DNA from 4 places in the Streptosporangium sp. NPDC000509 genome. Region 4 is predicted to be linked to each of the others. Evidence: riboswitches for the same ligand, from Rfam matches in the RefSeq annotation. Region 4 holds a riboswitch; each other region holds the start of a gene.

Region 1 (7,489 bases), 230 kb from region 4:
GTTCGCGCATATCAGGTGTCCGCCGGGCACGTAGGATTCGACGGCTGGGCAGGCGACGACGAGGACGACGAGGACGACGAGGACATGCTGTGAGCTTTGATCTCGGAGTCTGGTTCGCGGCCGGACCGATCACCGCGCGGGAGGCCCTTCTCCGGTATCTCACCTGGGACGAGAGCGGAGCCGCGCCCGGTGAGCCGCGCCCGGAGGTGGCGGCCTTCTACGAGGAGTTGACGACGCTCTTCCCCGACCTGACCGTCGAGAACTACGGCGCCTCACCGTGGTCCGAGCCGCTCACCGTGGGGGAGGACTTCGTACTGATGAACGCGGTCTTCCCACGGGCGGGGGAGGTGTGCCGCGTGGTCCTGGAGATGACGCGGCGCCACCCCCTGGTGCTCTTCGAGCCCTAGCTCTCCGGCTTCGCGGGCCCGTCCATCACCCCCGAGACTCACGGCGCCCTCGCGGACGTGACGTGTGGCCCCGAACGGCCTCGTTAAGCGTTCGTCGGGCGTGGAGGGGTGGCACCCGCTCGGCTTCGTTCCCCTCTGTACCGATAATTTTTGCCTGGACCAGGGCAGAACTGTCCCTCGGGGTGGTTGACGGGCCAAAATTGATCCGTGGTCAGGATCGGATCGGTAGAGATGAGCGATTGCGAGCGTGAGAGACTCCCGCCAGTTCTGGGCCAGTTGTTCGCCGATGGGGGAGAAGGAGCCCACGAAGGCGAGGGGGACGGGGGAGGTAGGGGCAGGAGGCTCTCGGTGGAGTTGCCACCGGGGGACGTGGTGTGGCCCGACCCCGGTTACGCTCAGCTCGCGGTCCGTCGCCGTCCGGCGTTCTGGCTGAGTGAGGTGACGGTCTCCGGTGAGTACTGGGCCCGGTTGAGGGCTCAGCACGAGCAGTCGGGCCTGTGGCCGGTCCTGCTGGAGGACTCCGTCCAGCCCTGGTCGGCCGGCCAGATCGCCCCTGACACCGCCGCTCAGATCGACAACTACAACGCCGCCGCGTTCATGGCCGAGGTGTGGTCCGACTGGATCGAGAGGGCGACCCTGGACCAGCTCGAAATCCTCGACCCCTACGGTCCCGAGTGTCCGGGCCCTGCGCCCGGGGGGAGGCTCGCCGCCGATCCCGGTGTGGTCGCCGACTGGTACGCCGGGCTGGTGGCCGAGCGCAGGACCCCGCTCGGGCTCGTCGCGGTGGAGCGCGGGGCCGACGCCCTGGCCGTGATGGGCTGGCAGGGTGCCCTGAACCACAACGAGTGGATGGTCCCGCTCGCGGCCGTCGTACGGAGCTGGGAGGAGAGGTTCGGGGTGCGGGTGGTCGGGATGGGTTTCAACACTCTCGACCTCAGTGTCGCCGCGCCTCCGACGACCTCCGAGCACGCCCTGCACGTCGCGGCGGAACACTGGACGTTCTGCCCCGACAGCATCATCCAGGGGGCGGGGACCCTCATCGACTACGCCGAGCAGATCAAGGGCAGGAACGCCTGGTCGTTCTGGTGGGACTGACCGGACGGGGATGACCCGCGGGGTGGGGAGATCCCGTGCGGGTCTCGGTGAGGGTCCCGCGATGGGCTGTCGACCCCCGGTGAGGAGGCCCCGTGTGGGTCTCTGGGAAGGGCTTCGTCCCACGGGACGGGCTGCCGGCCGCCGATGGGGAGGACTCGTCTGGGGGTGGGGGTCTCGCGGTGGTTGCCGGGATGGGGGAGGCGTTCTCGCTGGTAGGGCGGATGCCGACCTGGCGGGGCGATCGATGGGGCTTCCTTGAAGCTTGTAGGTAGATCTTCTGGGTTTTTCATGGTGTTTGCTTTGCTTTGTCCGGTTTGGTGGGTAGTGTCCACTGTTATCGGTTGGCGACCTGCCCTTCACAAGAGGAGGCGGCCGGCCGACGTCGAATCCCGAGGGCCCGCAGGGCTCCGGAGCCGGGGAACCAATTTTCCGGGGTGAATCCGCCGCGAACGTGCGGCGGTAGGGCAACTCCACCGCCCGAACCCGTCAGCTAACCCGGTAGACGAGATGGAGAGGAGATCCCCTCATGGATCACCGCGTCACCACGTCGGTGGACCCTCTGTCCGCACCGACCACCTGAACTTTCACGCCGCCCCCCGTCCCCTCGACCCGCCGCGCCCGCTCGCGGCACCTTCAGGACCGTGCTCCGCGTAGTGATCGGTTGATCCGGCTACGCCACCTTTTCCGATGAGCGCGTCCCCGCCAGTGCACCCCTTCGGTGTTCGCACATGGCCGCCCCGTTCCCTCGTGAAAGAGCCCTTTCTTCATGCGCCCCTCCTTTGGTATGCACAAGAACGACCTGAACAAGCTCTGTCCGGGCGAGCGATCCCCGTACAGGAACACCTCCTTCGGGCGCGGCCTCGCCGCGGCCCTCACCGCCGCGAGCCTCTTCGTCTCCGCCGGGGTCGCCCTCGCGCTCCCCGCCTCCGCGGCCCCCGCCTCCACCCGCCTCGCGAACGACCCGGCGGCCGGCGCGCCCGCCGGTACCGAGGCCGTTCTGCTCCAGGGTGCGACCACGGCCTCCTACTTCTGGGACGACTCCTCGGGCCGGGCCGGTGACACCGGACTTCCCGCCAGCGGCAAGCCGATGCAGAAGGGCATGATCGCCAGCCCGAGCTGGCCCCTGTTCACCGAGGGATACATCCTCTACAAGGGCAAGAAGGCGAAGTTCTTCGTCGGCGACCGCGGCCCGGGTAACCCCTCCAACCGGGGCATCATGATCGACATCGACGCCAAGACCTTCGCCGACCTGACCGGCGGCACGTTCAACGCCGGCACGCTCGGCGTGGACGGCAACGGTGGCATGGGCCACATCGACATCCAGTACGTCGTCACCAAGTGGGGCGGCGGTACGGGGATCAAGAACCACCCGGTCGCGTTCTCCACCGGCGCGTGGAACCGCAGGGACACCAACCCGGCCCAGCCGCCGACGACCGTCTTCGCGATGGCGAGGAAGCTGGGCATCGGCCTGCAGACCCAGCTGGTGAGCGCCGAGGCGCGGCCCTGGCTCGGCAAGCCCAAGGTGATGGTCGAGCATGTCTCCGAGTACGTCCCCGACGGCGTGGCCGCGGAGAAGAACTGACCCCTACGGTGTGGCGGCCGGGAAGAACCGGCCCCCGTCACCGTCCCCGAGGGGGTGGCGGCCGGGAAGAGCCGACCTCGCCACCGTCCCCGACAGCCCGGCCACCGGGAAGAACCGCCCTCGGGGCGCGGAGGGTTCCGGTGCGGCCCGCGCCTGCCGGGGCGCGGGCCGCAAACCGGAGGATCAGACTTCGAGCTTCTCCTCGATGCCGCGCAGGCTGTGCCGGGCGAGCGCGAGGTTGGCCCGGTTCCGGTCGAGGGCCAGGTAGAGGAACAGCCCTTTACCGCTCCGGCCCGAGATCGGGCGGATCACGTGATACTGCGTGCCGAGCGTGATGAGGATGTCCTCGATGCCGTCCTTGAGGCCGAGCGACTCCATGGTCCGCATCTTCGCCCTGACGACCTCGGTGTTACCCGCGGCCGCGATCTGGAGGTCGAGATCCTTGGACCCGCCGAGCGCGCCCAGCGCCATCCCGCTGTTGTAGTCGACGACGACCGCGCCGATGGCGCCGTCGATCGCCATCATCTCCTTGAGAGAGATGTCCATGTTGCCCATCACTGTCTCCGATCACTGGGATATCGATGTGCGTGAGCTGACGGCGGCGAGTCGGTCCGCCGTTCTGCGGCCCTCCAGCCTGAGCAGCCCGAGATTGGTCCCCGGGCGTGCCAGGACTGTGAGAACGATCTTGGGTCCGGCGGCGTAGAACGCCGCGTAGCCGTTGGTTCCGGAGATGAGCGTCTCCTCGAAGGCGCCCTTGCCGGCGATGCCCGTCATCCGGCGGCTCAGGGCGAGCACCGCGGAGGAGAGCGCGCCCGTCTGCTCGATGTCGTTTCTCAGGTCGCTGGCTATCGTCAGGCCGTCGACACTGCACGCGATGCTCCCGTCCACGTCGGGTACGCGTTCTCGCAGCATCGCCATCTCACGGCGTATCTCCTCGCGCAGTTCCACCGGCATCCTCCTTCCGATCAACTTCAGCGTCCGTAGCCTTATCGGCATGTGACCGGGCTCAAGTCATTGCCTCCAATGCGTTCCTGAGCCGGATGAGCAGGTTGACGTCGGCCGGGTCCCCGTTCGCCCTGGGGATCCACTCCGACGTCTCCACGGAGCCCGTCCCGGCGGCCGGGATCTCCGTGGCGCCCTTCGTCCGCCTGGGCAGCGGGTCCGGCGCGGCGGGGGCCTCGGCCGGACCGGGCTCCAGGACGCGGAGCAGCCCGGAGGAGGCGAGCTGTCGTACGGCGAGCAGCACCGAGTACGCGGGACGGCCCAGTTTGCGCGCCAGCTCGGCCGGGGTCGCGACGGAGTCGGCGCCGACGAGCACCTCCCACTGGAGCGCGCTCAGCACCACCCGGTGGGCGCCGATACGCTCCACCGGGACGACCGGGAGCGTGTCCAGCTCCGCGGACGGCCAGATCTGTTCCAACTGCGCCTTCCTCCGCTCGCACTCCCGGAGCAGGCCGGTCGCGTCGAAGTACCACTGCGGTCCGAGCCAGTGCAGCTCCCCCCGCCGGAACCTGGGCCGGTGCCCGGTGGCCCGCAGCAGGAAGTACGCGGCGTCGAGCACCGTGCTGAGCACGCAGAACTCCAGTTCACCCCTGGTGAGCAGGCCCTGGGCGATCAGCCGCTCGCCCCCCGTCGGCTGGGGCTCCCGCGACTTCCGCGACTCCTGCGGCCCGGGAGGGAGCGCGGGGTCCGGTCGCCGGCGGGTGGTGGCCTGCCTGATCTGCCGTACGGCATGGGCGGATATGCCGCGGCAGGCACCCAGCAGGTCCTCCAGCCGAGGGGCGGACGCGCTCTCGGCGTAGGTCACCCGACCGTCGGTGAGGTAGATGACCCCCGCCTTGCCGAGTCGCAGGGATCCGGTGGCGTGGTCGCCGGCGAGCCCGCTGAGGATGTTCTCGACGCTGGGCACGGGCTCACGTCGATATCAGACGGCCGGAAAGGGCCTGGAGGCGGTGGCGGGCCAGTGCCAGGTTCGAGCGTTCCGGATCGAGCCTGACGTAAATGACGAGCGGGCCGTCGAACGGCGTTTCCAGCGGCTTCAGTAAATGGTGTTCGCCGTCCGTGGTCACGATCATGTCGTTGATCCGGACCGTGCCGCCGGGCACGGTGACGGCGAGCCCGTCGAGCGTCGCGCGCAGGGTCTCGCTCAGCCCTGCGGCCGACCTCTCCACGTCGGCATGGCGGCTCGCACCGCCGGCGGCCACCGCGGTCCCGCTGGTCTGATCGATGAGGATCGCGTCCAGGGCCCCGGGGATGGCCATTACCTCGGTGAGGCAGTCTTCGATTCCGAGCACGTGCTCCCCCTTGCCGACGACTTCGAACGTCGCCCGGTCAGCGTAGGGAAAAGCCTCGGAAACCACTCTCTCCGGCTAGGGCTTTGATGGGAGAAGGGGGAGGATTCACCACCCTGAGGGGAAGTTATGCACCCCGGATGGAAATCAACCCTTTAGTCCTCGGCGATGAGTGCCTTTTCGTCCGGCTTGAAAATGAGAATGTTCTTCACATAGGAATTCACCGCGGCGGGCAGGCCGACATCGGTCCCCGCCTCCTCCGACATGTACCAGCGGTGGTCGAGCACCTCGTGGAAGAACTGCGCGGGCTCCAGCTTGCCCCGCATCTCCTGGGGGACGGCCAGCACCGTGGGCTGGAAGACCTCGGCGAGCCAGCGGTGGGCCACGATCGCCTCGTCCTCGTGGCGAAGGCCGTGTGACACGCGGAAGGAGTCGAGGTCGTTGAGGAGGCGTCTGGCCTGGTTCTCCTCCACGTCCAGGCCGGTGAGCCGCAACAGCCTGCGCTGGTGGTGCCCGGCGTCCACGACCTTGGGTCGGACGATGAGCCGCCCGGTGCCCGCCTTGCGGCGGACCATCATCTCCGCGACGTCGAACCCCAGGGAGTTCAGCCGGCGGATCCGCTGGTCGATCATGTGCCAGTCGACCTCCTCGATGATCTCGTCGGAGGTGAGCTCGCCCCACAGACGGTGGTAGCGGCGGCAGACCGAGTCGGCGACCTGCTCGGGGTCGATGGAGGAGTGCAGCAGCCCGCCCGCCTCCAGGTCGAGCATCTCGCCGAAGATGTTGGTGTGCGCCACCTCGATGTCGTACAGCCGCTGCCCCTCGCTGATCATGGGGTGCAGCTCGCCCGTCTCGGCGTCGACCAGATAGGCGGCGAAGGAGCCCGCGTCCCGGCGGAACAGGACGTTCGACAGCGAGCAGTCGCCCCAGTAGAAGCCGCTGAGGTGCAGTCGTACGAGCAGCACGGCGAGGGCGTCGAGCAGCCGGTTGAGCGTCTCCGGGCGGACCGTCCCCGACATGACCGCGCGGTAGGGCAGCGAGAACTGCAGGTGCTGGGTGATGAGCGCGGAGTCGAGCGGCTCGCCGTCCGAGCCGGTCCGCCCGGTGACCACGGCGACCGGCTCGACGGACGGGGTGTCCATCCGGCTCAGGTCCCACAGCAGGCGATACTCGCGCTTGGCGTAGTACTCGCTGATCTCCTTGATCGCGTACACCTTGCCCGACAGGCGGGCGAAGCGCACCACGTGCCGGGAGATGCCCCGGGGCAGGGAGACCAGGCGGTGCTCGGGCCACTGCTCCAGCGGGACGTCCCAGGGCAGGCGGATGAGGTCCGGATCGCTCGGCGCGCCGGTGAGCTGCAGGGGCATGGGGTCAGTCCTCGCGATGGGTGGTCCGGCGGTGTGCAGGACGGGCAGGTGGTCGCGCCGCGCTCAGTCCTCGCGGCGGGGAAAGGTGGGCGGGTCGAGGGCGCGCCGGACCACCGAGGCGAGCTGCTCCTCGGTGAGCACGCGGGGCTCGCCGACGCTCCTGGCCCGCACGTAGACCTCGCAGAGCCACTCCAGCAACCTGGTCGCCTCGAAGGCGCCGTCCAGGTCGTCGCCGATCGTGACCCCGCCGTGGTTGGCCATCAACGCGGCACGCCTGTCCTTGAGCGCGGCCCTGACGGAGGCGGCGAGCTCGGGGGTGCCGTAGGTGGCGTACTCGGCGACCCGCACGGTCCCGCCGAGCAGCAGGACGTTGTAGTGGATCGGCGGCAGCTCGCTCATGGTCGTGGCGACCACGGTGCCGAAGACGGAGTGGGTGTGCACGACGGCGCCGGCGCCGGTGGTCGCGTAGACCGCGAGGTGCATGGGGGTCTCCGACGACGGCCGCAGATCGCCCTCGACGAGGTGTCCCTCGATGTCGACGACCGGGCAGGCCTCGGGCTCCAGCCGGTCGAGGGAGACGCCGCTGGGTGTCACGGCGACCAGGTCGCCCACGCGGACGCTGAGATTTCCCGCGGTCCCGACGACCAGTCCGGTCGTGGCGGCCCGATGGCCGTACTCACACAGCAGGCGGCGCTGCTCGGCCAGCAACATGTCGTCAAAAGTAGGGGGTTGCGGTACCGGGCGGCA
Region 2 (7,489 bases), on a different contig from region 4:
CCCGACGACGTCCTCGACGCCCTCGCCGTCGAGACCCGCGAGCTGACCGGCGACAACGCGTCCATGCAGATCTCCCCCGACCAGGGGCGTTTCCTTACCATGATCGCCCAGCTCTGCGGCGCCAGGAACGCGGTGGAGGTGGGCACCTTCACCGGTTACTCCTCCATCTGCCTCGCCAGAGGGCTCGCCCCCGGCGGCGGGCTCACCTGCTTCGACGTGAGCGAGGAGTGGACGGCGATCGCCCGGAGTCACTGGGAGAAGGCCCAGGTCGCCGACCGCATCGAGCTGAGGATCGGGCCCGCGGCCGAGCGGCTGCGCGAGCTTCCCGAACACCCGGCCGTCGACCTGGCGTTCATCGACGCCGACAAGGTCAACTATCCCGTCTACTACGAGATCCTCATGTCGCGCCTGGCCCCCGGCGGGGTGATCCTCGTCGACAACACCCTGTGGAGCGGGCACGTCGCCGACCCCACCAGGGACGACGAGACCGTGCGGCACATCCGCGAGTTCAACGACATGGTGAGCGCCGACGAGCGGGTCACCTCGATCATGCTTCCCATCGCCGACGGCCTCACCATGATTCGAAAGCACTGACGAAAACTTTTCCGAACCGTGGGCGGAGGAAAACTCTTCCGATTACCGTAAGCGATGTGACAAACACGTTGCGCCCACCCGTGTGGAGGGAAGGATGAGCTCATGGCCAAGACCCTGGAACGCCGCGAGGCGAAGCTCGTGTCCACCAACCATCAGGAGCTCGAAGCGCACTACCAGAGGACCTGCGACCAGTGGCCCGACCGTAAGGTCGAGATCATCAACGGCCGGATCGTGGTGAGGGAGTTGCCCACACTCAACCACGCCAAGAGCATCCTGCAGTTGTTGATCCAGCTCATCCCGTTCGCCACGGAACAGGGCTGGCACCCCGTATACGACGTCAAGCTCTTCCTGGGCGTCCAGAAAGATCGTTATCGGCCCGATCTCCTTGTCGTGCCGAAGTCTCCCCGCATGTGGGACGAGGAGAACGTCTATGCGGAGGAGACCCTGCTCGTCGTGGAGGTGGTCTCCCCCAGCAGTCGGAGCGACGACCACGTCACCAAACCGGAAAACTGCGCGATCGCCGGAGTTCCGCTCTATCTCGTGATCGACGCCACCCAGAATCTCGCCCGGCTCCTCAGCCATCCCGGGGAGAGGGGTTACCAGCGGCAACACCAGGTGACCCTTGGAGAGCCCCTTGAGCTCCCCGCTCCCTGGAACCTCACGATCGACACCGGCAAGCTGACCGAAGGGTAGGCCCACTCGGCGGGAGGCCCGGCCGGGGTGGGAGGCCGGAGCCCCCGCCGAGCGGGGATCCCCGGACGCCTCGACCGGGCCTGCCCTGCGGGGGATCGGCCCCGTACTCCGCACGCGACCTCGATCAACCTGAAGCGATCACCGTCGCACCGGATCGGACACGGCCGCTGACCGGCGACGACGCGGCGCGTGCGGAAAACGGGGGCAACGGATCGGGTGGACCAGCCGTGCGCTCCGTCGCCTTCGACGTCGGCGGAAGGTGCTCAGCAGATCTTGTGGACCCAGCTGTGCGGGTCGGGACGGGTCCCGTACTGGATCCCCACGAGCTCCTCGCGGATCTTCGAGGTGACGGGCCCCTGGGTGCCGTCGCCGATCGTCCAGGCGCGGTCGGCGCCCTTGACCGAGCCGACCGGGGTGACGACCGCGGCGGTGCCGCAGGCGAAGACCTCGGTGAGCTCGCCCGTCTCGCAGCCCTGCTGCCACTCCTCGACCGACAGGCGCCCCTCCTCGGCCTGGAGGCCGAGGTCGGAGGCGAGGGAGAGGATCGAGTCACGGGTGATGCCGGGCAGGAGGGTGCCGGTGAGCGCCGGGGTGAGCAGGCGGTCTCCGTAGACGAAGAACAGGTTCATCCCGCCCATCTCCTCGACGTAGCGGTGCTCGCCCGCATCCAGCCAGACCACCTGGTCACAGCCCTGCTCGACGGCCTGGCGCTGGGCGACGAAGGCCGCCGCGTAGTTGCCGCCGCACTTGGCGAAGCCGGTGCCGCCGGGGGCCGCGCGGGTGTACTCGGTGGAGAGCCAGACCGTCACGGCCTGCCCGCCTCCGAAGTAGGCCGCCGCCGGAGAGGCGATGACCATGTACTTGTAGCTCCTGGACGGGTAGTTGACACCGAGCGCCGGCTGCGTGGCGATCATGAAGGGGCGCAGATAGAGGCTGTGCCCCGGCGTGGTCGGGACCCACTCGCGGTCGGTCTGGACGAGCAGCTCCAGCGACTCGACGAACGTCTCCTCGGGCAGTTCGGGCATGGCCATCCGCAGCGCGGAGCTGTTGAAGCGGGCGGCGTTCGCCTCCGGCCGGAAGGTCACGATCGCGCCGTTCTCCTGGCGGTAGGCCTTGAGCCCTTCGAAAAGCTCCTGCGCGTAGTGGAAGACCGACGTCGCGGGGTCGAGGCTGAGCGGGCCGTACGGCATGAGCCTGGCGTCGTGCCAGCCCTCCCCCTCGGTGTAGTCGATCGAGATCATGTGGTCGGTGAAGACCTGACCGAACCCGGGGCTCGCCATTACCTGCTCGCGCTCTGCCGCGGTGCGAGCGTGGTCGGAGAGCTGCACGTCGAAGCTGAGCTTCTGAGCGGTGGTCATCGCACGGATCCTTCTCTTGAGGTCTGGCTTACCCTTGGGTCCATTCTGCGTCGGACCGGGTAACGGGAAACTACTCCATCCATGCCGAAAACCGGCAGTGCTGGAGAAACAAAAACGCGCCTGGCGGCTCAGGTGAGCCGCCAGGCGCGTCGGGGTCGAGGGAGGCGGCTTCCTCAGCCGGCTACTCGGGCGGTGATGTCGTCGCCGATCTCGCGGGTGGTCCGGCCGGCCCGGCCGGCCGTCCGCTCGACCAGGTCGTCGGCGACGGCCTGCTCGACCCTGGTGGCCTCGGCGGTCATGCCGAGGTGGTCGAGGAGCATGGCGACCGACAGGATCGTGGCGGTCGGGTCGGCCTTGCCCTGGCCCGCGATGTCGGGGGCGCTGCCGTGAACCGGCTCGAACATGCTCGGCGCGGTGCGGTCGGGGTTGACGTTGCCGCTCGCCGCCAGGCCGATGCCGCCGGCGATCGCCGCGCCGATGTCGGTGAGGATGTCACCGAAGAGGTTGTCGGTGACGATCACGTCGAAGCGCTCCGGCTGGCTGACGAAGAACATCGAGGCCGCGTCGACGTGGCAGTAGTCGGTCTGGACCTCGGGATATTCCAGGCCGACGCGGTCGAAGGTGCGGGCCCAGAGGTCGCCGGCGTAGGTGAGCACGTTGGTCTTGTGGACCAGCGTCAGCTTTTTGCGGGGGCGGCCGAGCGCCTTGTCGAAGGCGTAACGCACGACGCGCTCGACGCCGTAGGCGGTGTTCAGCGACTCCTGGGTGGCGATCTCGTGCGGCGTGCCCCTGCGCATGACGCCACCCGCTCCGGCGTACGGACCCTCGGTGCCCTCGCGGATGACGATCATGTCGATGTCCTCGGGGCGGGATCCGCCCAGCGGCGTCTCGACGCCGGGGAAGAGCTTGACCGGGCGCAGGTTCACGTAGTGGTCGAGCTGGAAGCGGAGCTTGAGCAGCAGGTCGCGCTCCAGGATGCCCGGGGGCACGCTGGGGTCGCCGACCGCGCCGAGCAGGATCGCGTCGTATCCGCGCAGTTCGTCGAGGACCGGGTCCGGCAGGGTCTCGCCGGTTTCGTGGTAGCGCTTGGCGCCGAGGTCGTAGGTGGTGGTCTCCACCTTAGTGCCGACCGCTTCGAGGACCTTCAGCCCTTCGGCGACGACCTCGACTCCGATTCCGTCCCCGGGGATGACCGCCAGGCGAATGTTACGCGAATCCATGCAGGCACCTTACCGGTCCGTCTCGGCGATTGAACACCGGTCTCATTCTGCGGACGTGTTCGCACGACAGACCCTCTGATCGTTTTGTCCTTTTTTGCTGTGTATTGACCGTTTCGAGAGGTTTCGTTATGGTCCTCCCATTCACATCACTGCCTAATCCGTACGGGCCATCCCCTTACCGGGCCCGCACGGAGCCGGGGAACCACTCTTTACGGGATCTACCGCACCCCGGGAACACCGCTCCTCCCCCGGAGCGCGTTCCCGGTCGTCATCAGGCGGATCCCTTGGGGCGAATCAGCGCGTTCTCGCGCCGTAGGGCGGCCTCCACGCCCGAGCCCGACAGCTCACCCGGCCGGCCTTATGGAAGGAATCATCCTGTCCGGCACAGTTCTCCCCCGTGTCCTGTCCATCTCCGCCTCCCTGATCCTCGCCGGCGCCGCGGTGTGCGCGACCTCGACCGCCGCCCTGGCCGCCTCCCCGCCCCCCGCCCCCGGGCCCGCGGCGCTCAAAACCCCCACACTGAAGGAAACGCTGAAGGCGATGGACGTCAGGCCCGCCTGGCAGAAGGCCGTGCAGTGGGCCATGTCCAAGCGCGGAACGCCCTACGTCTGGGGCGGCACCGGCAACGGCGGCTTCGACTGCTCCGGCCTGATGCTCCGCGCCTACGGCGCCGCCGGGATCAAACTCCCCCGCGTCACCTACGACCAGTACGCCGCCTTCTCCAAGAAGATCGCCTGGAAGGATCTCAGACCCGGTGACCTGGTCTTCTTCAGCGGTCTCGGCCACGTCGGCATGATCACAAAGCCCGGCTACATGGTTCACGCCCCGCAGAGCGGCGACGTCGTCAAGGAGGAGAAGCTCAGCTCCTGGCGCCGCGCCGCCTTCTCCGGCGCGGTCCGCCCCGACCCGCAGGGGGTCCAGCTCGCCAAGCGGGTCGAGCTCGCGACCGAAGTCGTGCCCGGCGGATGAGACACGCCGGCGGATCGCCGCCGGGAGGCCGTGGAGGCCCCGGTGGCGGCGAGAACGGGTTCAGCGGGTGGGGGCACCACCGTTGTCCCTGCGGTCCAGAGCGGTCTGGAGCGCGTCGGTGGCCTCGTCCTCTGTCTCTTCGGGACGGTTCCAGGGATACATGTCGTACATGGCGAATCTCGTCTCGGTCGCACGCGAGCAAGGAAGGTGGTCAAGTCTCCGGTCGGGACTCCGACCAGGCCTGATGTCGAGGGTCCGGATCACGGACCGGCGACGGGGGCTTGGAGCCGGCAAGCGCCACGACACCGCGGCGAGTCGCCGGCCTGCCCCTGTCAGGCCTCGCCGCGGCAGGTAGGAATTACGAGAACCTGGCGCATTTCATTCCAGGTTACCTGCTCACGAAAACACCGTCTCGCCCGGCGTACACACTTCTCACATGCTGAGACGAGATGTGGCCGCCGCCCCGGTCATCGGGGCGGCGGCCACATCGGTGGACCACGGTCGTGTTTCCCGTACGTCCCCCGATCGGTCCTGGGTGATCGCATGTCGTCCTGGATCGGGAAGGGCCACCGACCCGCGACGACGCGGCACGCGCGGGAAACGGGGCTAGTCGGCCAGGTCGGCCGAGCGGCCGCTGTCGGCGCCGATCTCCGCGCCGATCTGGTCGATCACCTCGGCCGGGATCGCGGTGTCGACGGTGAGGGCGATCAGCGCCTTACCGCCCTTGGCGTCCCGGGCCACCTGCATCGAGGCGATGTTGATCGAGTGGTCGCCGAGGATACGGCCGACCACGCCGACGATGCCGGGACGGTCGGTGTAGGTGAAGAACGACAGGTGGTCGGTGGGCTCGATCTCCATCTGGTAGCCGTTGACCTCGACGATCTTCGTGATCTGCCTCGGCCCGGACAGGGTGCCGGAGACCGAGACCGTGCGGCCGTCGGCGAGGACGCCGCGGACCGTCACGACGTTGCGCCAGTCGGGGCTCTCGGAGCTGGTGACCAGCTCGACCGACACCCCCCGGTCCTTGGCCAGCAGCGGGGCGTTGACGTAGGTGACCGAGTCCTCGACCACGTCGGTGAAGACGCCCTTGAGCGCGGCCAGCTCCAGCACGCGGACGTCGTGGGAGGCGATCTCACCGCGCACCTCGACGTCGAGCTTGGTGGCGACCTCGCCCGCGAGGGCGGTGAACACCCGGCCGAGCTTCTCGGCGAGCGGCAGGCCCGGCTTGACGTCCTCGGCGACGGCACCGCCCTGGACGTTGACCGCGTCCGGCACGAACTCCCCGGCGAGGGCGAGCTTCACGCTGCGCGCGACCTGGGTGCCCGCCTTCTCCTGGGCCTCGTGGGTGGAGGCGCCCAGGTGCGGGGTGACGACGACCTGGTCGAGCTCGAAGAGCGGGCTGTCGGTGACCGGCTCCTTGGGGAACACGTCGATGCCGGCGCCGGCGACGCGGCCCTCCTTGATCGCGGAGTAGAGGGCGTTCTCGTCGATGATGCCGCCCCGGGCGACGTTGATGAGGCGCACGTTCGGCTTGACCGCGTGGAGCTCCCTGTCGCCGATGAGACCGATGGTCTCCTTGGACTTGGGCAGGTGCACCGTGATGAAGTCGGCCTCGCTCAGGGCCTCCTCGAGCGAGACCAGCCGGACGCCCATCTGCGCGGCGCGGGCCGGCTGCAGGTAGGGGTCGTAGGCGATCAGTTCGACGCCGAACGGCTGGAGGCGCTGCGCGACCAGCTGGCCGATCTTGCCGAGGCCGAGGATCGCGACGACCTTCTCGTCGAGCTCCACCCCGGTGTACTTCGAGCGCTTCCACTCGCCGCCCTTGAGCGCGGAGTGCGCCTGGGCGACGTTGCGGGCGGAGGCGAGGATGAGGGCGACGGTGTGCTCGGCGGCGCTGGTGATGTTGGAGGTCGGCGCGTTGACGACCATGACACCGGCCTTGGTGGCGGCCTCCACATCGACGTTGTCCAGGCCGACGCCCGCGCGGGCGACGACGCGGAGCCTGGGAGCGTTGGCGATCGCCTCGGCGTCGACCTGCGTGGCGCTGCGCACGATGAGCGCGTCCACGTCGGCGAGGGCGGGCAGGAACTGGGCGCGGTCGGCGCCGTCGGTGTGGCGGACTTCGAAGTCCGCGCCCAGAACCGCGAGACCAGCCTCGGAAAGTTCCTCAGCGACCAGTACGACGGGCTTGTTCACAGGCTGGATCCTTACTAGACGGTGAGGGGTGCACGGACCTCACGTAGTCTATCGGCGCTTGTGAACGCGTTCACGAGTGTCCCGCGATCCGAGACGCTTCGCGCCGTCGGTGAGCCCCTCGGAGAGGCTCCGGAGACTCGTGGGACGTGAGGGGACCTCGCGGCCCACGAGGCGATTACCCCTCCTTGACAGATCTCATGCACCAAAATTCAAGTTGGTCTTGATCCCAAGAAAACTTCGCTATTACCCTGATAAGCCGTGGTCCACTACCTATCGTTCCTCATATGAGCATCGGGAACCCCGCTCTCGGCAACGTGCTCGCGCAGCACGGCGACCCGCACCGGCTGCTTGCGGCGCTGGCCGAATGGGGACTCCTGGTTGCCGTGCGACCCGACCGATCCGTCGTGCTCGGCACGACCCAGGCCGGTGATCGTGTCCTGCTCGGATACACCTCGGCGG
Region 3 (7,489 bases), on a different contig from region 4:
TATTCGGCGGCACCTCCACGCGCATGCGGGCGCGGCGGCGGGCGGTGGTGTACTCGGGACCTTCGAGCAGGGACATCGCCGGGGCGAGGCGGCCCGAGCGAGCCTTTCCCACCAGGGAGACCATCCGCGACACCCAGTCGCTCTCGCCACCGGGGTGGAAGTAGTTGACCTTGCACCAGGCGTCGTCCGGGTGCAGGAAGCGCCCGGCGGAGAGGTCGTCGAGGGTGCCGAGCAGGCCGCTGTCCTCGAAGACCAGATTGATCATCTCGGCGCCGACCCCGAAGTCCGACAGCACCAGGAGCGGTACCTTCTGGGCGATCGCCTCCAGCGCGGCGGTCGAGCTGACGGTGACGAAGCCCACCGCGTGGGCCAGGTGCTCGTGCATGGGCCCCACCGCGAAGCGCACGGCCTCGGCGCGCACCCGGCCCTCCTCGGCGAGCGACTGCCACAGGCGCTGGTAGTGGTAGCGCTCGTTGTGGGTCTGACGCTCGGTGTCCAGGGCCCGAAGCTTGACGACGACGTCCAGGTCGGGCCGCTTTGCGGCCAGCTCGGCCAGGGCGAGCAGGACGCGTTCGCGCTCCTCCCTGCGTTTGGGCACCTTGGCCTGGGTGGCGAACACCACCCGGTCGCGCGGCCCGGTGGCGGCGATCTCCGCGTCACCGCGCAGGAACGGCAACCTGGCCAGCCCGATCTGGCCGCCCCCGCCCAGTCTGGCGCCGATCTCGGAGAACTCCTCGACCTCCCGGCCGCTGTGCAGCACGAACAGGTCGCATCCGCTGCGGAACAGCCACGCCTTCTCGGTGGCGGGGACGGAGATGCCCGGCAGCCCCGAGACGAACACCGGCCGGGGCCGCAGCCCGGTCAGCACGTCTGCGGTCAGCACGTCCACCACCGGTCCCGTACAGGCGACGAGCACCACGTCGGGTCTGAATCGTTCGGCGGCCCGGCGCAGCGCGCGGGCCGACAGCACCGGCGGGTCTGCCGCCGAGCCCGCCACGGCGGCGTGGATCTGCGCCGGCGAAGGGGTGATGGGGGTGCGGACGACCGCCAGTTCCGACTCACAGCCTGCGGGCAGGTCCCGCAGCAGACAGGCCGCCCACTTCAGGTAGGAGTCGGAGTCGGCCACGGCCAGGACCTTCAAAGAAAACCTCCGGCGGGGAATTCCCCGGTTTCGTGTGCGGGCACGGTGTGCGTGGCGCGAGCGGCGAGCCCGCCCGGCCTCGGCCGTCGGGTCATGACCCGGTGACTCCCGTGTCGTGATGGGCGAACCTCGACAGGTGGGAGCGCAGTGACGGCGCCGCCTCGGCCGTCCACCACTCGTCGGGAACGTCCACCGTCTCCACGGCGACCCCCCGGGCCGAGAGCAGGACCCGCAGGGAGGTGACCGCGGTGGACGGCAGGCTCAGCACCCGCTGCTCGGCGGCCAGGCCGCGCAGGGTCATCTCGGCGGGGATCCCGCCGTCGTAGACGGTGATTCCCGGCTGCTCCCCGACCCGGGCCAGGTCGCCGGGGTCCTCGCGGCGGTGCGGGAAGTAGGCCACCGGCTCGGCCGATCCGAGCCCGGCCAGCCAGCCGAAGTAGCGTTCGCGGTGGATCAGGCCGTTGCGGACCAGCGAGGTGCCGAGGACGACGGTGCGCTCGGCGGGGCGGGGCCTTCGCAGCGGCTGGGATCGCAACCAGGCGAAGTCGTGGGTGACCAGCTCGACTCCCCTGGCACGTACGGCCTTCGCCAGGTCGGAGGGCACCGGCAGCGCGGTGAAGATCGACAACCGCCCCGCGCGGGCGGCGGCGCGCAGCCTGAGCCCGGCCGCCGTGGCGAGGACGGTCCTGAGCCTTCCCGTCTTCCCCCTCGCCCTCAGCAGGGGCGTTCCCGTCCTGCCGGTGAGCAGTTCCAGGAGCCTGATGGTGGCGAGCCCGTCGTCGACGATCACGATCCGGCCGGGGGACGCGGTGAGCCAGCGGAACTGGACCTTGCCGGAGAAGGCGTCGCCCACCGCCCAGGTCTCCCCCCGGCGCGGCCGGGGCATGTCCGGGCGCGCCGGGGTGAGCTCAAGCCCTCTCGGCAGGGTGAGGCGGCCGAGTTCGCGGCCTGTCACGGCCAGCGGGCGGAGTTTCGCCCGGGGGACGAGATGGCTGCGAGCGCCGAGCAGCCCGGCATGGTGGGCCTCCACCGCGCAGAGCATCTGCAGCGGGGATTCCACCCAGGCGATGGCCGAATCCTGCTCCCGCGCGTGGTCTCGACCGTCCTCCACGCCGGGCGATGACCCGTTCACGACTGGCACAACCTAACCCGGTGGCCTTAAGGAGCAGGGAACTGCGGGTGAACAACCGACCACGCGAGATTGCAGATGATCTCTCTGGTCTTTACCTCTCCGCCGCCACCGTCCGAGATCGGATACGACCGGATGTCCGTCGGGCGGGCCGGCGTCGGCGGGGCCACGACGATTCATCGTCGCGGGCCGGGCGGGGAGGCGCCGGCCGTGGACCCCGATCATCTGGAGGCCGCGAGAACCTCCTCGGACATGGTCGTGAGCCGCCGGGTCCCGTGCGCGCTCTCCGGCACTTCCATGGGAGAACTCCTACCATCCGCATACTTTTTACCATCGAATACTTGTTCTAAAAAATGGTGATTATACGATCTTCGACGGAGGGTCTCCCCTCGCGCGATAGCACACCCTGGCCGACGCCTCGCGGACGGGTCGGGAAAACCCGGATCGCCGTGAAAGTGGGGGATCCCGGACGTCCCTCCACCCCCGGAGGGAGGTGCGCCCGGCGCCGGAGGGACGTGATCGACTCCTCTCTCCCTCGCCAGGCGGCACCCCGCCGTACCCCCTCATTTGGGACGTATTACCAAGTCAGAGCAATGTGTCCCACTTGTAATCGTCTGCCGGGTTGTCGTACGTTCGTCCTGTTCATGGCAATTGTCTAGGTCTATACAGATCTGTGCATTGCCGTCACATTGCCCGACCGCGCTCCACCCGGCGGAACCTTCCGCCGTCGGTGAGCACGGCCGCCGAATCCGCGAAGTCTGCGGAACCGGGGAACCACGTTCCTGGGGTGAATCAACGCACTCATGCGTCGTAGGGCACTTCCCAGCCCGAACCCGTCAGCTAACCCGGTAGGCGGTATGGAAGCGAAGCAAGGAGTCGAACCCCCGCATGACCAAGCATCGCCTCACCTCCACCCCCCGCGCCGTCTGCGCCGTCCTGGGCGCCTGCGCCGTCCTCGCGACGGGCACCACCGGCGCGGCTCTGGCCGACAGCCACGGCGTCGTGAACGCACCGCCCGCCGACACCCGCGCGCAGGACGCCGGGGCCGCGAAGACCTCCCTGCAGGTCATCGCCGAGAGCCTTCCCAAGGTCTCCGCCGCACAGATCCTGGACATCGCCTCCAAGCAGATCGGTGTCCGCGAGAACGCCCAGGGCGGTGGAACCAAGTTCCAGTCCTGGTACGTTTCGAGCCCTCGCGCCAAGGAGACCATGGCCCGCGACGGCGGCAAGAGCGTGTACGAGTACGCCAACGCCCCCTGGTGCGCGATGTTCGTCTCCTGGGTCGGCGAGACGGCCGGCATCCGCCCCACGATGGGCTGGGACGCCTACACCGTCACCCACGCCAAGTGGTTCAAGAACAACGGACACTGGGGCACCGTCCCCACTCCCGGCGCCGTCGTCTACTTCGACTGGGCCGGCGGCAAGAGCATCGAGGGCATCGACCACGTCGGCTTCGTGAAGAAGGACAACGGGAACGGCACGATCACCACGATCGAGGGCAACACCGGCAACGGCGTCGTCGAGGAGCGCGTCAGGCCCGTCTCCCAGGTCGTCGGTTACGGCTACCCGGTCTACTCGGACTGACCTCCGGCCACCCCGGCCCCCGCCGGTGAACGCGGACCGGTCATCACACTCCCAGGGGCACCGCTCGTTCGAGCGGTGCCCCTGACGATATTCCATATTCCACCCCGCCCGCCCCTCCCTCTCCCCTCCGCGAGCCCCGCACGGCCACGAAATGCCCCAACTGGTATGCCCGTGAGGTGGGAGCGCTCCCAATCACCCTTGTGGGAGGTATGTCAACCTTTCACACCAAAAGTCCCACCTAAAGCGGCTGGATGTAACGGTTGAGTTTCGGCATATTGACGTCCTGGTTGCCCATCGTCCACTCTTCGTGGGAGCGCTCCCAAAAGCACATTGAGGAACGATCTCGTCGCGACGACCGCGTTTGTCGGGGACCGGTTCGCGATGTCGCCTCCCAATGAAGTTCGGGCGACCACCTGAGAGGGGTCCGGAATGTTGAACAACAAGCGACACGGCAAGCTCGCCGCCGTCGCGGTCATGGCGGCCACCGCCCTGGCCATCACGTCATGCAGCTCCAGCGAGCCGGCGGCACCCGCCGCGGAGGGCGGTTCCTCCGCCCCGGCCGAGCCGGTAACCATCACCGTGCACACCTTCGGTGGCGGTGAGAACTTCGGCTACGACAAGGCCGTGGAGACGTGGAACGCGGCGAACCCGAACATCCAGGTCAAGTACCAGAACCTGACCGACCGTTTCGAGGACGTCTACCTCCCGCAGCTGCTCCAGCGCCTGCAGGCGGGCAGCGGCGCGGCCGACATCATCGCCCTGGACGAGGGCGCGATGGGTCTCATGAAGGCCCGCCCGCAGTTCTTCACCGACCTCGCCGAGTACGGGCTGGACAGCCGTAAGGCCGACTTCCCCGCAGCGAAGTGGGACAACGGCATCAACGCCGACAACAAGCTCTTCGCCCTGGGCACCGACATCGGTGGCATGACCATGTGCTACCGCAAGGACCTGTTCGAGAAGGCGGGCCTGCCCACCGACCGCGAGGAGGTCGGCAAGCTCTGGCCGGACTGGAACGCCTTCAAGGCGATCGGTGAGAAGTTCAAGGCCGCCAACCCCGGCAAGACCGATCCCAAGTTCCTCGACGGCCCGAACACGCTCTACAACGTGATCCTGTCGCAGGAGGCGCCGAAGAACGGCAACGTCGCCTACTTCGACAAGAACAACCAGCTCATCATCGAGAGCAACCCGGCCATCAAGACCTCCTTCGACACGGTGAAGGACTTCAGCGAGGCCGGTCTGACCGCCAAGCTCGCCTCGTTCACCCCGCCGTGGAACGCCGCGATCAAGAAGGGCGCCTTCGCGACCATGGGCTGCCCTGCCTGGATGCTCGGCGTGGTCTCCGGTGCGGCCGGTGACGACAACAAGGGCAAGTGGGACGTCGCGGCCGTGCCCGGCGGCGCGGGCAACTGGGGTGGCTCCTACCTCGCGGTTCCCAAGCAGAGCAAGCACCCCAAGGAGGCCGCCGAGGTCCTGAACTACCTCACCGGCAAGGAGGGCCACGTCATGGCCTTCCAGGAGGCTGCGGCCTTCCCGAGCTCCATCCCCGCCCAGCAGGACCCGGCGGTCGCCGACCTGAAGAACCCGTTCTTCAACGACGCGCCGACCGGTCAGATCTTCGGTGCCTCGGTCAAGGACCTGCTGCCCGTCTTCCTCGGCGAGAAGCACGCCCAGGTCAAGACCGCGGTGGAGAAGGTCCTCGAGGGCATGGACCAGGGTTCGGTCCCCTACGACCAGGCCTGGACCAAGTTCCTTGAGGCCGGCGTCAAGGCAGCGGGCTGATCCCCGTACCGCCCCGCATCGGCCCGGCTGTGGCGATCCCGCAGCCGGGCCGGTCGCCTGCCCCCGCTGAAAGGCTCTGACCGATGACACTGCACGTCGACTCCCCGGCCGCGCCGCCACGGCCCGGCCCCCGCCGGTCCGGCGGGCGCCGCGGACCGAAGCAGGGCGGTGGGTGGTCTCGCTTCGACCTCCGGGCGACCCCCTACTTCCTCGTATCCCCGTACTTCCTGCTTTTCGCCGTCTTCGGCGTCTTCCCCCTCGGCTACACCCTCTGGGTCTCCCTGCACGACTGGGAGCTCGCCGGAGACAAGACTCTCGTCGGCCTCGACAACTACATCGAGCTGATCACCGACGAGGCCTTCTGGAACGCGGTGATCAACACCCTCGGCATGTTCGTCATGTCGACGATCCCGCAGCTCGTCCTGGCCCTCCTGCTGGCCAACGCGCTCAACAAGCGCATCCGGGGACGGCTCTTCTTCCGCCTCGGCGTACTGCTGCCGCTGATCACCTCCGTCGTCGCCGTCGCCGTCGTCTTCACCCAGCTCTACGGGCGCGACTACGGCATGATCAACTGGTTCCTGAGCTTCTTCGGGGTCGACGCGATCAACTGGCAGAACGAGAAGTGGTCCGCGTGGATCGCGATCTCCACGATGATCGACTGGCGCTGGACCGGCTACAACTCGATCATCCTGCTCGCCGCCATGCAGACCATCCCCAAGGACCTCTACGAGGCCGCCGCCATCGACGGCGCCACGCCCAGGCGGCAGTTCTGGCAGATCACCATCCCGATGCTCCGCCCGACGATCATCTTCGTCGTCTTCATCTCCACCATCGGCGGCCTGACGCTGTTCACCGAGCCGGTCATGTTCGACGGCAACCCGACGATGAGCGGTGGCGCCACCGGCCAGTACCAGACCGTGGCGATGTTCATCGTCAAGGAGGCATTCCGCGACTTCGACTTCGGCTACGCCGCCGCGGCCTCGTGGCTGCTGTTCGCACTGATCCTCATCGGGACACTCATCAACTACTCCTTCACCCGCCGTATCGGGGGTTCCAAGTGACGGCCACCCAGCTCCGGCGGCCCCCCGCGCAGCACTCCCGACGCCCCTCGGGCCAGTCGGCCGCGCGAAACCGCATCTGGGACGCGGGCCCGCTGACGAAGGTCGTCCTGGCCTTCGCCCTCGTGCTGTCGGCGTTCCCCATCTACTACATGTTCATCATGGCCACCCGGACCAACGAGGAGGCCATCGACGTACCCCCGCCGCTGTTCCCCGGCGGCCACCTCGGTGAGAACATCGCGCGACTGCTGTCCACCGAGGACGCCTACTTCATGACCGGCCTGATCAACTCGGCCATCGTCTCGGTCACCGTGACGGTCTCGGTCGTGCTGATCTCCACCCTCGCCGGCTTCGCCTTCGCGAAGCTGCGCTTCAGGGGCAGCAAGATCCTGCTGGGCCTGATCCTGGTGACGATGATGGTCCCGCTCCAGCAGATGGGCGTCGTGCCACTGTACGAGCTCATGGTCACGCTCGGCTGGACCGGTCAGCTGAAGGCGGTGATCCTGCCCTTCCTGGTCAACGGCTTCGGGGTCTTCATGATGACCCAGTACGCCACCCAGGCGGTGCCGGACGAACTGGTCGAGGCGGCCCGTGTCGACGGCGCCTCCACCATGCGCATCTATCTCAACGTCATCCTCCCGGCGCTCCGGCCGGGAATGGCGGTGCTCACGCTCCTGGTCTTCATGCAGACCTGGAACGAGTTCATGTGGCCGTTGATCGTGCTGAACCCGGACAACCCGGTGGTCCAGACCTCGATCGCGGCGCTCAACCAGGCCCACGGAACCGACTACGTGATGC
Region 4 (7,489 bases):
CCGGGCTCCTCACCTGTCAGGCCGGACTCCCGGCTCCGTCACCGGACTCTAGGCTCCGTCACATGAGCGAGAAGCTGATGGCCCGCTGGCGATCCCTCGTCGGCGCGGGGGCCGACCCCCTCGGCCGCGAACTGATCACCCGGTACGACGAGCCGCACCGCAGGTATCACACGACCGCCCATCTGGAGGCGGTGCTCACCCATGTCGACGCCCTCGCCGACCACGCGGGGCACCCGGACCTGGTACGGATGGCTGCCTGGTTCCACGACGCCGTCTACGACCCGCGGCGCGCGGACAACGAGGAGCGGAGCGCGAGGCTGGCCGAGCGCGCGCTGCCGGAGCTGGGGGTGCCCGCGGAGGATGTGGCGACGGTCGCCCGGCTGGTCAGGATGACCGTCACGCACGCACCCGCGTCCGGCGACGCGGACGGGGCCGTGCTGTCCGACGCGGACCTGGCGATCCTGGGCTCCTCCCCCGACGTCTACGCCGCCTACGCGGCGGCCGTGCGCGAGGAGTACGGCTTCGTCCCCGACGACGTGTTCAGGGCGGGAAGGGCCGCGGTGCTGCGCTCGCTGCTCGATCTTCCGGTGATCTTCCATGTCGCCGATCTGGAGGGGGCGGCGAGGGCGAACATCGCGGCGGAGCTTGATCGACTGTGAACGGCCGGCCACCACAATCCAACAACCTCCCCCACCTGGTCGTGGTATTTTGGTGGAATCTGATGGATTAAGGGGAGTGAGGCGATGCTCGCCCAGCAGCGACAGCAGGCGATCCTGGAAAGGGTGCGCGGCAGCGGCGGGGTCAGGGTCGCCGATCTCGTCCGGGAGCTCGGCGTGTCCGACATGACGATCCGGCGCGACCTCGAGGTGCTCTCCGAACGCGGCCTGGTGGAGAAGGTCCACGGTGGCGCCACCGCCGCCGGGCCCGGCTCGACCGAAGAGCCGGGTTTCGCCGCCAAGTCGGTGCGCCAGCAGGCGGAGAAGGAGGCGATCGCCCGGCACGCCGCCCGGCTCGTCCGGCCGGCCACGGCCGTCGCGCTCTCCGCGGGCACCACGACCTGGACGCTCGCCCACCACCTCGTCGACGTGCCCGAGCTGACCGTGATCACCAACTCGATCCGAATCGCCGACGTCTTCCACCGCTCCCCCAGGGCCGACCAGACGGTCGTGCTGACCGGCGGGGTCCGCACCCCCTCCGACGCGCTGGTCGGTCCGGTCGCGGTCTCGGCGATCCGCGGCCTGCACGTCGACACCCTCTTCCTCGGCGTGCACGGTATGAGCATCCGCGCCGGATTCACCACCCCCAACCTGCTCGAGGCCGAGACCAACCGCGAACTGGTCGCCTCCGCGCACCGCCTGGTGGTGCTCGCCGACCACACCAAGTGGGGCACGGTCGGCATCAGCACGATCGCCGAGCTGGCCGAGGCCCACATCGTGGTCACCGACTCCGGCATGACCGAGAAGGCCCGCGAGGAGCTCGCCGCCTCGGTGGGCGAGATGATCATCACCGAACCCCAGCGCGAGAGCGAGATCGCCGGCCGATGAAGCGTACGATCACCCACCTGGCCGACGGCCGGGAGCTTTTCTACTTCGACCGGCGCGACGACGCCGACCGCACGGCACCCGACCGGCGCGACCTGCCGCCCCGTCCCGCCGCCTCCGAGCTGCGCTACGACCCGCTCACCGAGGAGTGGATCGCGGTGGCCGGGCACCGCCAGGGCCGCACCTTCCTGCCCCCCGCCAACGAGTGCCCGCTCTGTCCCTCGACTCCGGGCAATCTCACCGAGGTCCCCTCCTCCGACTACGAGGTGGTGGTCTTCGAGAACCGGTTCCCCTCGTTCTCCGCCCAGCCGGGCGACCACCGGCCGATCGGAGGGCTGAGCGAGGTCCGTCCGGGGGTCGGCAGGTGCGAGGTGGTCTGCTTCACCTCCGAGCACGACTCCGCGTTCTCGCGACTCTCCCCCGAGCGGGTCGAACTGGTCATGGAGGCCTGGCTCGACCGTACGGCGGAGCTGTCGGCGACACCCGGCGTGGAGCAGGTCTTCTGCTTCGAGAACCGGGGGGCGGAGATCGGCATCACCCTGGCCCACCCGCACGGCCAGATCTACGCGTACCCCTACGTGACCCCGCGCACCAGGCTCACCCTCGGGGCGGCCGAGCGCCACAGGGGGCGGACGGGCGGCAACCTGTTCGCCGACGTCCTGGCCGCGGAGCGTGCGGCCGAGATCCGGGTGGTGGGCTCGAACGAGCACTGGACGGCCTTCGTCCCCGCCGCGGCGCGCTGGCCCGTGGAGGTCCACCTCTACCCGCACCGCAGGGTCCCCGACCTGGTCGCGCTGGACGCCGGGGAACGCGCGGCGTTCGGCCCCCTCTACACCGACGTGCTCCGCCGCCTCGACGGGATCTTCGGCGTGCCCATGCCGTACGTCGCGGCCTGGCACCAGGCACCGGTCTCCACCGGCCGCGATCTGTCGTACGCGCACATGGAGCTGTTCAGCATCCGCCGCGCGCCGGACAAGCTGAAATACCTCGCCGGGTCGGAGTCGGCGATGGGCGCCTTCGTGAACGACGTGTCGCCCGAGGCGACAGCACAACTGCTGCGCTCTGTTGTCACGAACTGATTACCGCTTGGTCTCGTCTTGAGGTCGCATGACCTGCTGTTTACCACTACTATCCTTCCCACATCGGCTGTAAACGCTGATTTGCCTAATCCCGGGCACCTTGCCCGGGAGCCGGGGAACCACCGCACCTGGGGTGAAACCACTTCGGTGGAAGGGCTTCCTCCAGCCCGAACCCGTCAGCTAACCCGGTAGGCGTAAGGAGAGGAGAGTGCGTGGCGGCCCCGTCCCCCACGTTCCGTCGGCGTGCGTCTCTGGCCCTCTGCCTGAGCTCGATCGTCGTGTTCACCATCGGCGCCCCCACCGCCGGAAGCGCGGACCCCAAGCCCACCGAGGCCAAGCTCCGCGCCGAGCTGGCCAAGCTCGGCAAGCAGGTCGACAAGCTGATCGAGACCTACGCGGCCACCCGCGAGTCGCTCAAGATGGCGCAGAAGGCCGAGATCGTCGCCAAGCAGAACCTGGAAAAGGCCGAGAAGACCTACGTCGAGGCCAAGCGGGAGGTCGACTCCATCGTCCAGTTGCGCTACCAGAGCAGCGGCGGAGGGCTGCCCGCGCTGATGTTCTCCGGCGACATGGGCGCCGCCGCGGTGATGGAGCAGCTCACCGCCCAGCAGGCCGCCCACCTGGAGGGCTTCGTCAACAGCATCGAACGCAGGAAGCGGGCGGCCGAGACGGCCGCCACGCTCACCGATGAGATCGGCGACGAGGCCAAGGAGGTGCAGGCGCAGCGCGAGAAGGCCGAGAAGCTGATCCGCGACATGAAGAACAAGCTCGACCGGCTCGCCCCCACCGGTTCCGGCCGTCGCGCCGACGGCAGCTGGGCGCCGCAGCTGCCCACCGGCGCCGACAACATCACCGACCGCACCCGGATCATGCGCGACGCCGTCATGAGGCGCTTCAACCTGCCGTACTCGGTCGGCTGCTACCGGGCCGTCAACGACGGCGGCGAGCATCCTCTGGGCCGTGCCTGCGACTTCATGATGAGCGCCGGTGGCGCGATGCCCACGGCCGCCAACCTCGCGCTCGGCGACGAGATCGCCGCCTGGGCCATCAAGAACAAGGCCAAACTCGGCGTGAAGTACGTGATCTGGCGCCAGCGCATCAACCACGGCTCCGGCTGGAGGTTCATGTCGAACCGAGGCGGCATCACGGCCAACCACTTCGACCATCCGCACATCTCGATGTACTGATCTCCGGGGGGCGTCCGGTCGCGTGAGCGGCGGCTCACCCCTGGGCGCCCCCGTGGGCGAAGGTGGGCGCCGCGCCCGTGGACGCGGGCTCGACGGCGCCCCCGCCCGCCTGGAGGGGGGCGAGGTCGACGAATATGCGGTAGTCAGAGATCAGGCCGTCGTCGCGGGTGCGCCAGATCGATACGGCCACGACGCCGACGTCCGTGCCGTCGAGCCGCCGGTAGGTCACCTCGGTCTCGGCGATGATGTCGGCGTCCACCTGCCAGTTCCGCACGATCCTGTGCCGCAGGCCGCCGATGGTGGAGAAGAAGTCCCGCAACCCGGCGGCGATGGCCTCGCGTCCCGCCATCGGCTCGGCGTTGCCGAACACCAACGTGGCGTCCTCGGCCAGCAACCGCACGAACTCGTCGGGGTCGAACGAGTCGACCGTCCGGAAAACGCGTCGCACCGCGTCGTCGCTCATGCCGATCCTTCCTCACACCGTCGGGATCACTGGTGGGGACGATACGGGGCGAGGGACGAGGCACAACTATCGCCGGGGTAGGTGTCCCGTCGCCCGAAGGCACACCGAAGGTCTGCGGAACCGGGGCGCGACGGCCAGGTCGGCGCACCGCGCCGGATCGCGGCGCGTCCAGCCCTCCGCACCCCTCGTCAACGGCACCGGCCCCTGGTTCACCGATGCGCGGCCTTCAGGCCGACCTCTCCCAGACATTCCAGTACGGCGTCGACGGACATCAGGAACGGGTCGGACTGCAGAATTCGCGTGTGCATCGTGCTCATTTCCTGACCCGGCAGGATTCCCAGCTCCCGGTCGAGCAGCACGATGGTCTCCTGGAACACCTCCAGCGCCTCCCCTTGGCGACCGGTCCGGTAGAGGGCGAGCATCAGCAGGGTGCGGAACCGTTCGTGGAACGGGAAACGCATGATCAGGCCGCGCAGCTCGGGTATGGTCTCGAAGTGGTTCCCGAGGCCGATGTCCGCGCCGATGCGAAGCTCCAGCAGTGAGGTTCGCAGTTCCTCCAGCCGGCTGACCTCGTGGTCCGCGACGGCGCTCTCCGCCAGGTCCGCGTACGGCCTGCCGCGCCACATGTCGAGCGCCTCCGCCGAACAGCGCGCCAGATCCTTTATGTCGGAGGAGAGCATGGCGTTCAGCGCCTGTTTGGCGAGCGCCTCGAACCTGTGGACATCGAGTTCGTCGGGATGCGTGACCAGCGCATAGCCCTCACCCCGCTGCTGGATCCGGTCGTGGCCGAGAACATGCCGGAGGCGGAACACGTAGACCTGCATCGCCTTCCGCGGATTCTTGGGTTGTTCGGTCCACAAAATATCCGACAGGATCCCGACGGGCACCGACTGCCCCGCTCTGCTGAGCAGTATGCTCAACAACTTTCGCGGTTTCTGGGCCGGCATCGGCACTTCGACGCCGTTCACGGTAACCGCCAGATCCCCGAGAACGTGGAACTGTACCTCGCCCTCCGGGAGGGTGTTAGGCGACATGTGTTTTCCTTCGCGGGTGGGAAAGGGACGTCAGCCTCTTCATGGGAATGTCGTCTTCTCCGCCGTGCATGCCGTCACGGAACGACGGTCGCGCACGGATCGGGAACGTGAGGTGTCGGTCGATGACAGGCGCGTACGACGTCTCGACGAAGCGCCACCTCGATCAGGGCGGAACTGTGCCGCCGCGCTCGGAACGGGTGGCCGGTGGCTCGGCCGGAAACGTGAATCGCGGATCTCACCGGTCTCGCACCCGATGGGAAGGCCCGGAAAGGGGACCCGAAAGAGGGTCGTGAACCGCCTTCGCCCCATGGGCGACGGGACGGGACCCGCTGCGAGCCCCCTGACAGCGCGTACGGTCCTGGGGAGACCATCGCGGGCGCGCTCCGGCGCGGCTCAGGTCACACCACTACGGCGAGCGCGGCCGCTTCAGCCGAGGGCCGGATCCCGCCCTGTGCTCCCGGTCAAGGTCCGTACGAGCGGGATGTGACCGCCCTTCGCGCGGCGATCCTCCCGATTGATCGCGCGCGGCCGCCCTGTGGCGTGCCCTTCCTGGACGCGCGGCGACATGAACGTGAACCGCTCGCACCGGCGGCGCCCCAAGCCGACCATGTGCCTGTCCACGGTGATTTCAACGTGCCTGAGAACATGAAAACGCACAGCCATCCGGTAGCCCCCATACCTCTTGTCTGCTTCCGGCCATTATACGTAAATGCTGGACACAGTTGTGGCTTTTACCTCAAGCTGAAAAGTTGTCATAAGCGGATATATCTCGCACGAGTTACGGACATGACGTTATGTCTTCATAACGTCATGTCCGTAACCGGCGTTTCCGGCGGACACCGAGCTGCCCCCGAGCTGCCTTCGGGCTGCCTCCGCGCCCCGGCTCGGCGAACCGCGGTGAGGTCACGAGGTGAGGTCACGCGGACGCCCGCGGTTAGCCGTTCTCCGCATCGGCCTTCATCCAGCTCGGCTTCACCGCCATCATTTTCGCGGTCTTGGCGGGGTCCCGGTCGACGAGGTCCCCGAGCACCTCGTCCACCCGCTTCAGGACGGCGTCGTCGATCGTCCTGCCGGACGCCGAGGCGTTCTCGGTCACCTGTTCGGGCCTGGTGGCACCGGCGACCACCGAGGAGACCCCCGGCTGCCGAAGCACCCAGGCGATCGCGAGCTGGGCCGCCGAGAGGCCACACTCCCCCGCGAGCGGGAGCAGGGCCTGCACACGTTCGAGGAGCGTCGTGCCCAGAACCCTCCTGATGAAGGTGGGAGCCCGCCCGCCGGCCGTTCCCCGCGACCCGTCCGGCGGCTCCTGGCCCGGCCGGTACTTGCCGGTCAGCACCCCCTGCGCGAGCGGCTGGAAGGCCAGCTGGCCGATGCCCTCGCGCAGGCACAGCGGGACGATCTCCGGTTCGACGACCCGCCACAACATGTTGTACTGCGGCTGGTTGGAGACGATGCGGCTGCGCAGCCCGAGCTCGCCGGCGATGGCCAGCGCCGACGCGATCTGCGGGGCCGTCCACTCGGAGACGCCGAGGTAGAGGACCTTGCCCTGGCGTACCAGGTCGTCGAAGGCGATCAGCGTCTCCTCCAACGGGGTCGTCTCGTCGAAACGGTGCGCCTGGTACAGGTCGAGGTAGTCGGTACGCAGCCGGCGCAGGGACGCCTCGCAGGATTCCACGACGTGCTTGCGACTCAGGCCACGATCGTTCGGTCCCTCGCCGGTGGGCAGGCAGACCTTCGAGGCGAGGACCAGCGACGATCGTCTCACCCCGTCGAGCGCGGCGCCCAGCACCTCCTCGGCCGCTCCCCGCGCGTAGACGTCGGCGGTGTCGAAGGTGGTGATGCCCGCGTCGAGTGCCGCCCGGATGCACGCGACCGCCTGGTCCCGATCCACCAGTTCGCCGTGGGTGAGCCAGTTTCCGAAGGTGACTTCACTGATCATCAGGCCGCTCTGCCCGAGGTGGCGATATTCCATTGGTCGTCAGGATGCGGCGCCCTCCTTCGAGGAGCCCGTCTTCCCGATCCTCCTTTCGGATGAAGGTCACGATACTGCTCCGCGCGCGGCACGGCGGATCGGTCGCGCGGGCGCCGATCCGCCGACGTGTCAGGACGCGCGGCTCCGGTGTGCGTTCCCACCTCTGAACTCGCCCGCCTCGCCCGGACGCGCGTCGTCCCGAGGGATGGACGG

Evidence for each region. A riboswitch is a leader RNA that binds a small molecule or an ion and turns the genes downstream of it on or off. The one in region 4 is predicted to bind cyclic di-AMP.
Region 1: it holds a riboswitch for cyclic di-AMP, as region 4 does, so the genes downstream of both, ACFY3D_RS27590 (hypothetical protein) here and ACFY3D_RS28650 (hypothetical protein) in region 4, are expected to answer to the same signal.
Region 2: it holds a riboswitch for cyclic di-AMP, as region 4 does, so the genes downstream of both, ACFY3D_RS13465 (C40 family peptidase) here and ACFY3D_RS28650 (hypothetical protein) in region 4, are expected to answer to the same signal.
Region 3: it holds a riboswitch for cyclic di-AMP, as region 4 does, so the genes downstream of both, ACFY3D_RS23770 (CHAP domain-containing protein) here and ACFY3D_RS28650 (hypothetical protein) in region 4, are expected to answer to the same signal.

What each region holds. Positions count from the first base shown of each region.
Region 1 is NZ_JBIAYX010000016.1:34,769-42,257, forward strand. It holds gene ACFY3D_RS27580 (hypothetical protein) at 90-407, shown strand; gene ACFY3D_RS27585 (DUF4253 domain-containing protein) at 756-1,502, shown strand; cyclic di-AMP (ydaO/yuaA leader) riboswitch at 1,873-2,022, shown strand; gene ACFY3D_RS27590 (hypothetical protein) at 2,269-3,084, shown strand; gene ACFY3D_RS27595 (hypothetical protein) at 3,268-3,639, opposite strand; gene ACFY3D_RS27600 (roadblock/LC7 domain-containing protein) at 3,652-4,032, opposite strand; gene ACFY3D_RS27605 (hypothetical protein) at 4,091-4,993, opposite strand; gene ACFY3D_RS27610 (roadblock/LC7 domain-containing protein) at 4,998-5,378, opposite strand; gene ACFY3D_RS27615 (DUF4032 domain-containing protein) at 5,531-6,742, opposite strand; gene ACFY3D_RS27620 (class II aldolase/adducin family protein) at 6,806-7,453, opposite strand.
Region 2 is NZ_JBIAYX010000006.1:191,435-198,923, reverse strand. It holds gene ACFY3D_RS13485 (O-methyltransferase) at 1-594, shown strand, start outside; gene ACFY3D_RS13480 (Uma2 family endonuclease) at 697-1,287, shown strand; gene ACFY3D_RS13475 (branched-chain amino acid aminotransferase) at 1,551-2,645, opposite strand; gene ACFY3D_RS13470 (3-isopropylmalate dehydrogenase) at 2,819-3,865, opposite strand; cyclic di-AMP (ydaO/yuaA leader) riboswitch at 4,021-4,238, shown strand; gene ACFY3D_RS13465 (C40 family peptidase) at 4,226-4,834, shown strand; gene serA (phosphoglycerate dehydrogenase) at 5,441-7,030, opposite strand; gene ACFY3D_RS13455 (hypothetical protein) at 7,315-7,489, shown strand, end outside.
Region 3 is NZ_JBIAYX010000013.1:33,959-41,447, reverse strand. It holds gene ACFY3D_RS23780 (DUF6716 putative glycosyltransferase) at 1-1,141, opposite strand, end outside; gene ACFY3D_RS23775 (hypothetical protein) at 1,233-2,273, opposite strand; cyclic di-AMP (ydaO/yuaA leader) riboswitch at 3,002-3,140, shown strand; gene ACFY3D_RS23770 (CHAP domain-containing protein) at 3,159-3,854, shown strand; gene ACFY3D_RS23765 (extracellular solute-binding protein) at 4,284-5,633, shown strand; gene ACFY3D_RS23760 (sugar ABC transporter permease) at 5,717-6,694, shown strand; gene ACFY3D_RS23755 (carbohydrate ABC transporter permease) at 6,691-7,489, shown strand, end outside.
Region 4 is NZ_JBIAYX010000016.1:260,232-267,720, reverse strand. It holds gene ACFY3D_RS28665 (metal-dependent phosphohydrolase) at 63-659, shown strand; gene ACFY3D_RS28660 (DeoR/GlpR family DNA-binding transcription regulator) at 744-1,544, shown strand; gene galT (galactose-1-phosphate uridylyltransferase) at 1,541-2,620, shown strand; cyclic di-AMP (ydaO/yuaA leader) riboswitch at 2,693-2,829, shown strand; gene ACFY3D_RS28650 (hypothetical protein) at 2,833-3,807, shown strand; gene ACFY3D_RS28645 (nuclear transport factor 2 family protein) at 3,842-4,270, opposite strand; gene ACFY3D_RS28640 (AfsR/SARP family transcriptional regulator) at 4,480-5,193, opposite strand; gene ACFY3D_RS28635 (aldo/keto reductase family protein) at 6,239-7,276, opposite strand; gene ACFY3D_RS28630 (flavin reductase family protein) at 7,406-7,489, opposite strand, start outside.